Regions from separate parts of the Variovorax sp. 54 genome, predicted to be linked through region 2. Evidence: riboswitches for the same ligand, from Rfam matches in the RefSeq annotation. Region 2 holds a riboswitch; the other holds the start of a gene.
What was found. Region 2 has a riboswitch for cobalamin ahead of CLU95_RS28825 (TonB-dependent receptor domain-containing protein). Riboswitches for the same ligand answer to the same signal wherever they lie in the genome.

Region 1 (4,534 bases), 5.6 Mb from region 2:
GCGGGCTTGTGCCTGCTGGTCTTCGCGGTGTGGAGCTGGGTGTTCTACCGTCACTTCCAGCCGATCGGAACGGCGGCCGGCGTGGTGTCGGTCTTCGTCGTGATGGGCGGTGCGGTGCTCGGCCTGCTGCCCGGCACGGGAGGCACCGGAGGGAGCGTCGCGGGCATGGCGGGCATTGCGCCTGCGCTGGCGATGCTGCTGCTCTACGCGGCGGTGCTCACGGTCGCGGTGCTGGTGGTGATGTACGTCGGCGTCATCGTCGCCACCATCCGGCTGGCGTTGCGCTGGGCGCTGCTGGGCCCGGTGCGCGAGCGCGTGCAGGCGCGCTACCCGGCGCTGCTGGCGCAGCCACGGCCCGAGCCCTCGGGCTGGCTGGCCGGCGTGCGCGGTTGGTTGGGGCCGTGGCTGGGCGCAAGCCTGGGCATGCTGCTGTGCCTGCTGGTGCCGGTGGTCAACGGCGTGCTGCTGTTCCTGCTGCTCGCCTACCTTAACGTGCGCTTTCTGCTGGGGCCCGCGCTTGCCGGCATCGCGAACGGCGAGGAGCGCATGCGGATCGTGCGCCGCCAGCGCGGGGCGATGGTGGTGTTCGGCGTGCTGATCCTGCTGCTGGCGCTCGTGCCCGTGGTGAATCTGCTGCTGCCTGCGTTGCTGGGCGCAGGCGCCTGCCACCTCGGCTACCGAGGTATGGAGGCGGAGCGCCAGGCTGACGCCGGCGCTTCAGCCGGCGTTCAAAGGTCCTCGATCACCAGCGTCCGGTAGCGCTCGGCGATCGAGTAGGGCACGGTACGCACCAGTTCCATCACGCGCTCGGTGGTGGCGCCGTCCTTGGTGCGGATCAACAGGCCCGTGTGGCCTTCGTGGGCCAGATGGATGAAGGCGCGCACCGTGGCGCCGTCGGTGCCGGCGGAGGGCAGGGGACTGTGCGAGGCATGCACGGTCGGCGCGATTTCCGCCAGGACGGTTTCGGCCGGTATCAGGTAGACCTCGTCGCCGCTCACGATGCCTTTCTCGATCAGCCCGTGGCCGATGCGGCTGGCGTCTTCGATGCTCGGGAACATCACCAGGGAGAAGCCGGTCGGGTAGAACGCGCCGCCGAAACTGGCGCGCATGTTGGGTTCAAGCGTGAAATGTTTCATGCTGACTCCTTGTTCTGATGCAGCTCCCCACCCCTAACATTAGGCCGAGCGGCGTACAAGCACTGTAGGAGAAGCCCTAGTACTGACAACCGCGCCAGCCCCCAGCCCGTTCAAAGGCGGGTTCATTCCCTGTTTCATTTCCGACCGACATGCCTTCGCCGAGAGACATCGCACTCACCGTCCACGAACTGGAAGAAGGGGAGTTCTACTGGGTGCTGATGGAAGCCGTGGACGGCTCGACCGGCGACTCCACCCACGTGTACGTACCGCTCGAAGCCGCCCACGAGCCCTACGCCACCTATTCGAACGCGCTGGTGGCCGGCGTGGCGGTGTTGCGGCGGCTGTTCGGGCCCGACGGCAAGCCCGTCTGACGGGGCCCATGAGGGCGCCGCCGCAGGGCGCTCCCTATAATCCCGGCGGTTGGAAACATTGGTTCACACCGGTGTCGTCCACCACCCCACGGTTCGAAGGTGCCCTGCACGACCAGTCACAGGACTGGCGGCGGGGTTAAACGGGAAGCAGGTGCGAGGCGTCGTCTTTTTGATCGACGCTTCCATTCCTGCGCTGCCCCCGCAACGGTCAGCGGATATCGACACCCTCAGGCTCATGCGCTTTCTTGCATGGGCAGCCACTGCGCTTCGGCGTGGGAAGGCGAGGGTTTCGGCGTCGAGGTGCATGCACCTTTCGACGCACTCCGCGAGCCCGGATACCGGCCTTCGCAACCGCCTTCGGACGCTGCGGGAGTGCGTGTCCGGGCCTGCCCTTTCCCCTCGCGCGAAACGGCACCGCCCTCAGTCTCTTCTCCCTCTTCGTCCTCGATCGGTCAGGAGCCTGCGGGGACGCGGGCCGGAGGAGAAATCGGATGAATCAGGCATCGCTGCCCTTGCGCGATCGCCCGGGCCTGCCCCTGCAACGGGCACGCCTTTCGGGTCTTTCAGGCATTTCATTGGGGCTCGGCCTCGCATGCGGGCCAGCTCTGGCCCAGTCGGGCGACACGGCGGGCCGCCCCAGCCTCGCGCCCGTGCAGGTCGAAGCCAGCCGCCACACGCCGCTGGCCCTGGACGAGCCCACGCAGACCGGCAGCCGCCTGGGCCTCACGCCACTCGAAACGCCGGCCAGCATCGAGGTGCTCACCGGCGACACCATCCGCGCGCGCGGCGACGTGTCGGTGGTCGAGGCTGCGAGCCGCGCCACCGGCATCACGGGCTCGCCCGCGCCGGGCAACGGCGGCTCGTCGCTGTCGGCGCGCGGCTTCAACGGCCACGGCTCGGTGATGCAGCTGTATGACGGCACGCGTCTGTACGTGGGCGCGGGCACCGTCACCTTCCCGTTCGACACCTGGTCGACCGACCGCATCGAGGTGCTGCGCGGCGCCGCCTCGGTGATGTTCGGCGAGGGCGCCATCGGCGGCGCGATCAACGTGGTGCCCAAGAAGCCCACGCGCGGCCCGATTCGCAACGAAGCGCTCGTGACCGTGGGCTCCGACGCCACGCGCCAGGTCGCCTTCGGCAGCGGCGGGGCGATCAACGACATGCTCTCGTACCGCTTCGACATCAGCCACCGCAGGACCGACGGCTTCATGGTGCGCGGCGAGGCCGAGAGCCTGGCCGTGGGCGGCGCGGTGCGGCTCGATGTGTCGCCGCAGCTGCAGTTCACGCTCTCGCACGACGAGGGCCGCCAGACGCCGCAGCGCTATTTCGGCGTGCCGCTCATCAACGGCCGCGTGAGCAGCCTGAACCGCGAGCAGAACTACAACCTCGACGACGCCGAGGTCAAGTACCGCGACCGCTGGACCCGCCTCGATGCGCAGTGGACGCCCAACGACGCCGTCACCGTGCGCAACCAGCTCTACCGCCTGGACAGCAAGCGCCACTGGCGCGACAGCGAAACCTACACCTACAGCGCCGCCACGAACCGCGTGACGCGCGGCGACTACCTGGAGATCGGCCACGACCAGGAGCAGATCGGCAACCGCACCGACGCCACCTTCAAGCACGCGCTGTTCGGCCTGAAGAACCAGATGCTGGTGGGCTTCGACGTGAACCGCATCGACTTCCTGAATTCGAGCGACACGCCCTACGGCGGGCGCTCGGTGGTCGACGCTTTTGTCTTCAATCCCGGCTACTACGTGTCGCCCACGGCCTACCTGCCGCGCTACAAGACGAAGACGAGCACCTACGCCTTCTTCGCCGAAGACAAGCTGGCCTTCAACGCGCAGTGGTCGGTGGTCGGCAGCCTGCGCTGGGACCACGCGAAGATCGTGCGCACCGATCCGCAGAACCGCGCCCCGCGCCTGGACAAGACCTTCGAGTACGCCACCGGCCGCCTCGGTGTGGTCTACGCGCCAGACGCCGCGCAGTCGTTCTATGCGCAGGTGGCGCGCGCGGCCGATCCGCTCACCGGGCTCATCAGCACGTCGGCCACGCAGGTGCCGTTTGAACTCAGCACCGGCAATCAGGTCGAGGTGGGCTACAAGCGCCAGCTGGCCGAAGGCCGCGGCGCGTGGAGCGTGGCCGCCTACCGCATCGAGAAGGACAAGCTGCTGTCGCGCGACGCGAACGACCCGACCCTCACCCAGCAGGTCGGCAAGCAGTCGTCCGAAGGCATCGAGGCCACGCTCGACCTGGCGCTGACCTCCACGCTGCGGCTCGAAGCCAACGCCGCGCGGCTGCGTGCGCGCTATGACGACTTCAACGAAGCGGTCGGCAAGTCGCTGGTCTCGCGCGCGGGCAACACGCCGGCTGGCGTGCCCGAGGTGGCGGCCAACCTGTGGCTGCACTGGCGCTTCCTGCCGCAGTGGGAGGCCGAGTTCGGCGTGCGCCATGTCGGCGCGCGGCAGGTCGATGCGGCCAACACGCGGCAGATCGGTTCGTACACCGTGGCCGATGCGGGCGTGAGCTGGCAGGCGAACCCGTCGCTCAAGCTCGCGCTGCGCGCCTTCAACCTGGCCGACCGCAAGTACCCGGTCTCGTTTTCGAACGGCGGCAACCAGTGGTTGCTGGGCCGGCCGCGCTCGTTCGAGCTGTCGGCGCTGGTGAACTTCTGAGCAAGGCCTCATGAGCACCGCATGGCAACGCGCATGGCCCCCGCTGCGGCGGGCGCTGTACTGGACGCACCGATGGCTGGGCATCGGCGGCTGCCTGCTGTTCGTCATGTGGTTCGTCTCGGGCGTGGTCATGATGTACGTGGGGTACCCGAACCTCACCGACGAAGAGCGGCTCGCGGGGCTCGGCCCGGTGCGCTTCGCGCAGGCGGTGGTCACGCCGTCCGCCGCGCTCGATGCCTTGCCGCCCGCGGTGCGCGCGCAGCAGCCCCGCCGCATGGCGCTCGAGATGCAGGCCGGTGCCGACGCGCAGCCCGTGTGGCGCATCGTCGATGCGCGCGGCGGGCGGCATGCC
Region 2 (4,534 bases):
AGCCGCGCGTTTCGCGAGCGCTTCGGATGTTCGCCGCGCGAATGGCGGCGGCAGCGCTCGCAACCATGACCGCGGCCACGGCGCATCGGCCGTCGCCGGGGTGACCGGGTCTTCTTACTGGACCAGCAGCACCGAGATGTTGGTCTCTGCCACGACCTTGGTCGCGACCGAACCCATCAGCGCGCGGCCCAGGATGCCGTGGCCGTGCGTGCCGAGCACGATCAGCTCGGCCTTCGATTCGGTGGCCGACTTGAGGATTTCTTCAGACGCGTGGCCGTGGCGTGCGTCGGCTTTGTAGTTGGTCACGCCCTTGTCGGCGAACCAGGCCTTCACCGGGTCGAGCACCTTGGCGTTTTCCTCGGCGTAGTAGTCGGCGACGATCTCCTTGCTGAGGTGTCGCGCCACGTGGCCGGAGATGCCCGTGCAGACATTCACCACCACCAGCTCATGGCCGTCCACGAACATGGCGCGGTTGGCGAGCAGGTAGTTGAGGGCTTTTTGCGTGTAGGCGCTGCCGTCGACGGCGATGAGGATTTTCATGGCTTTCCTTATACGACTGTGAAGAACTGCCGCATAGGATGGCACAGGAAAGCCGGGGAGTGTTTGATATGCCTCAGCCCCGCAGGCCCTTCCAGAGCATGTAGGCGGCCAGCAGGTACAGGATGCTCGCGAACACGCGCTTGAGCTTCTTCACCGGCAGGCTGTGCGCGGCCTTGGCGCCCAGCGGCGCGGTGAACACGCTGCAGGCCGCGATCACCACGAGCGCGGGCAGCCAGATGTAGCCGAAGGCGCCGGCCGGCAGGCCCTGCACCGACTGGCCGCTGAGCACATAGCCCAGCACGTTGGCCACCGCAATCGGAAAGCCCAGCGCCGCGCTGGTTGCCACCGCGTTGTGGATCGCGACGTTGCACCAGGTCATGAACGGCACGCTGATGAAGCCGCCGCCCGCGCCCACCAGGCCCGAGATGAAACCGATGGTGCCGCCCGCCGCGAGCTGGCCGCCGGTGCCCGGCATCTGGCGTGTCGGCTTGGGCTTCTTGTCGAGGAACATCTGCGTGGCCGAGAAGCCCACGAACAGCGCGAAGAAGATGGCCAGCGCCGTGCCCTTGAGCAGCGCGAACACGCCCAGGCTGCCCGCGAGGCTGCCGATGACGATGCCGGGTGCCAGGCGTTGCACGATGTCCCAGCGCACCGCGCCGCGCTTGTGGTGCGCGCGCACGCTGGACACCGACGTGAAGATGATCGTCGCCATCGAGGTCGCGATCGCCATCTTCACCGCGAGGTCGGCCGGCACGCCGCGCTGGCCCATGATGATCGTGATGAACGGCACCATCAGCATGCCGCCGCCGATGCCCAGGAGGCCCGCGAGGAAACCGGTGCCCAGGCCGAGCGCGGCGAGTTCGGCGATCAGGAGCGGGTCGAGCAGGGCGGTGAAGTTCACGGGGTGTTTGGAAAAAGAGCGGCTGAAAAAGCAACGGCCCCGTGCGGTGAAGCAGGGGGCCGTGGCGGGAAAAGGTGTCTGCAGATGGTGTGCCGGACCCGCATCCTGAACCAGGGTTCAGGTGGGCGAGGGCAGCAAGACTTCGGGTTCATCTGACGCGAGATGATCACGCCCGTCTAGCGATGTACCAAGCCCGGCTCCGGAGAGCATTGGAACAAGGAAATATTAAGCCCGACACGTCTGCAGACGAAGTGGATTTTACGCCCCGTCTGCGTCGTGCCGCGTGCCTTCAGAGCAAATGTCCATCGCCCGCCAGGGCTTGATCGAGTCTTTGAATGAGCTGGGCGGCCTGCGGGTCGGTGTCCCCGGAGGTTTCGCCGGTGCTGGCGGTGGCTGCGACGGCAACCGCAGGGGCCGGTGCGGCGGCAGCAGCGGCCTGCTGTGCCGCGAGATCGAAAGCCAGGTTCAGCGAGGCGAGCACGGCGATGCGGTCGCGGGCCTTCACCTTGCCTGCGTCGCGGATCTTGCACATGGCCGCGTCCACGCGGTCGACGGCCTCGCGCAGTTGCGCCTCGCCGCCGTCGGGACAGCCGAGCAAATAGCTCTGGCCCATGATCTGTACTTCAATCTGCTTCATGCGTGATGGGAATCTTCGGAAGGGGGTTCGGCCGGCAGCCGTTCCAGCAGGGCATCGAGGCGGGTGCGGGCCGCGGCGAGCCGCGACTTCAGGCCGTCGCGTTCACGCGTGAGCGCATCGACCTGTTCCTGCAGCAGCGCATTGGTGCGCTGCACCTCTTCGTGACGCACGAGCAGGCGTTCCACACGCTCGGCGATCTGGTCGATGGGGCTGGAGGCGGGCATGGTTGGCGATTGTAGTTTCCCGGGAATTCGGAAGGTCTGGCGCACCGCGCGGGCGCGCGCCGGACGTGGCCGAGATTCTGGGGCCTGCGCCGCCGGTGATCAAACCCGGTGTGGCGTGCGCGCCCCGTGGGCCTAAAATCCTGTCCGTTGGTGCTCGCGGCGTGGTTCGCACGGCGCAGTTCAACGGGAAGCAGGAGTGGACGCCCCCCGGGGCCGAAGCCGCCTGCGCTGCCCCCGCAACGGTCAAGCAGACGACGCCGCAAGGCGTCACCCCTTTCCATCCAGCCACTGGGCGCTCTGAAACAGGCGCCTGGGAAGGCGGCAAAGGGTCGATCTGCCAGCCCGGATACCGGCCAACAAGGCGGCTGCCGCATCGGCAGCCATGACGCCCATGGCGCCGGCGGGGAAGCCGGCCAGGGCATAGAAGTTCGTTCGGTTCACCCCATGATTTCCTGTGTTTCCCTCTCCAGCGGCCGCGCCAGCGCGCGCCGCAACCGTCCCGCGTGCCTGCCGCTGACACTTGCCCTGGCCTCGGCCTTCGGCGGCCTGGCCCTGGTGCCGCTGGCTGCGCAGGCGCAAGCCGCCGCAGCAGCATCTGCCACGCTCGACGAGACCGTCGTCACCGCCAACCGCACGCCGCAGGCGCTGTCGGACCTGGTGGGCGATGTCTCCATCGTCGACCGCAAGACCATCGAGCGCAGCGGCGCGACCGGCGTGGCCGACGTGCTGGCGCGCCTGCCCGGCATGGAGCTCTCGCGCAGCGGCGGCGTGGGCAACGCCACCAGCCTGTTCATCCGCGGCGCCGAATCGCGCTTCACCGCGGTCTACCTCGACGGCGTGCGCATCGACTCGCAATCGACCGGCGGCGCCGGCTGGGAAGGCATTCCGCTGTCGCAGATCGATCGCATCGAAGTGCTGCGCGGCCCGGCCGCCGCGGTGTACGGCTCGGACGCCGTGGGCGGCGTGATCCAGCTCTTCACCAAGCGCGGCGAAGAGGGCGTGTCGCCCTACGCCGGCATCGGCTTCGGCAGCCACGGCCTGCGCCGCATCGAAGGCGGCGTGAGCGGCAAGTCGGGCCTGCTTGATTACTCGTTTGGCGTGGCACATGAAGAAAGCAAGGGCTTCAACATCCAGCCCATCGCCAAGCGCACGCCCTCGAAAGACGGCTTCACCAACCCCGACCGCGACGGCTACCGCAGCACCTCGGGCAACCTGAAGCTGGGTTTCCAGATCACGCCCGACCAGCGCATCGACGCCACCTTGCTCACCAGCAACACCGAAGCGGCCTACGACCCGTCGGTGAGCTTTCGCACCAAGCTGCCGATCACCTTCCGCGACGATGTGTCGACCAACGAGCTGCGCACCGCCGGCCTGACCTGGTCGGCCAAGTGGAACGACATCTACAGCACCCGCCTGCAGGTGACCGATTCGCAGACCGTCTACAAGACCCAGCCTTCGTTCTATCGCACCGAAACCCGCCTGCGCGGCTACCTGTTCCAGAACGAATTCCGCTTTGGCGCGCACCTGGTGACCGCCACGCTCGAGCGCCGCGAAGACGCGCTCGAAAACGCGCCGACCACCTCGGCCAAGCTGTTCTCGCGCGACCGTTCGCAGAACGCCGCCGCACTGGGCTACGGCTACGTGAAGGGCCCGCATTCGCTGCAGCTGCACGTGCGCCACGACGACGACAGCGAGTTCGGCGGCAAGACCACCGGCAGCGCCGCCTACGGCTACGCCATCACGCCGAGCCTGCGCGCCACCGTGTCGGCCGGCACCGCGTTCCGCGCGCCCACGCTGTACCAGCGCTTCAGCGAGTACGGCCTGGCAAGCCTGCAGCCCGAATCGAGCCGCAACGTCGAGCTGGGCCTGCAGTACACGGCCGGCGCCACGCAGGCCGGCATCGTGCTGTACCGCAACCGCGTGCAGAACCTCATCGTGTTCGACGGCAGCGCCAAGGGTTGCCAGTCGTCGTTCGGCTGCTACGCCAGCACGGCCCGCGCGCGCTACCAGGGCGTGACGCTCACGGGCGGCCACCGCATCGGCGACGTCACCTTGCGCGCCTCGCTCGACTACCAGGACCCGCGCGACCTCGCCACCGACAACCTGCTGGCACGCCGCGCCCGGGCCCACGGCACGCTGGGTGCCGACTGGCGCGTCGCCGGCTGGACGCTGGGCGCCGAGATCCAGAGCTCGGGCAAGCGTTTCGACGACGCCGCCAACACCGTCAAGCTC

Region 1: it holds a riboswitch for cobalamin, as region 2 does, so the genes downstream of both, CLU95_RS03090 (TonB-dependent receptor) here and CLU95_RS28825 (TonB-dependent receptor domain-containing protein) in region 2, are expected to answer to the same signal.

The regions. Positions count from the first base shown of each region.
Region 1 is NZ_PEFF01000001.1:662,662-667,195, reverse strand. It holds gene CLU95_RS03105 (EI24 domain-containing protein) at 1-759, shown strand, start outside; gene CLU95_RS03100 (hypothetical protein) at 729-1,136, opposite strand; gene CLU95_RS03095 (hypothetical protein) at 1,286-1,507, shown strand; cobalamin riboswitch at 1,589-1,868, shown strand; gene CLU95_RS03090 (TonB-dependent receptor) at 1,999-4,182, shown strand; gene CLU95_RS03085 (PepSY domain-containing protein) at 4,193-4,534, shown strand, end outside.
Region 2 is NZ_PEFF01000001.1:6,288,379-6,292,912, forward strand. It holds gene CLU95_RS28800 (helix-turn-helix domain-containing protein) at 1-69, shown strand, start outside; gene CLU95_RS28805 (universal stress protein) at 115-540, opposite strand; gene CLU95_RS28810 (sulfite exporter TauE/SafE family protein) at 614-1,441, opposite strand; gene CLU95_RS28815 (cell division protein ZapA) at 1,731-2,078, opposite strand; gene CLU95_RS28820 (hypothetical protein) at 2,075-2,302, opposite strand; cobalamin riboswitch at 2,434-2,674, shown strand; gene CLU95_RS28825 (TonB-dependent receptor domain-containing protein) at 2,747-4,534, shown strand, end outside.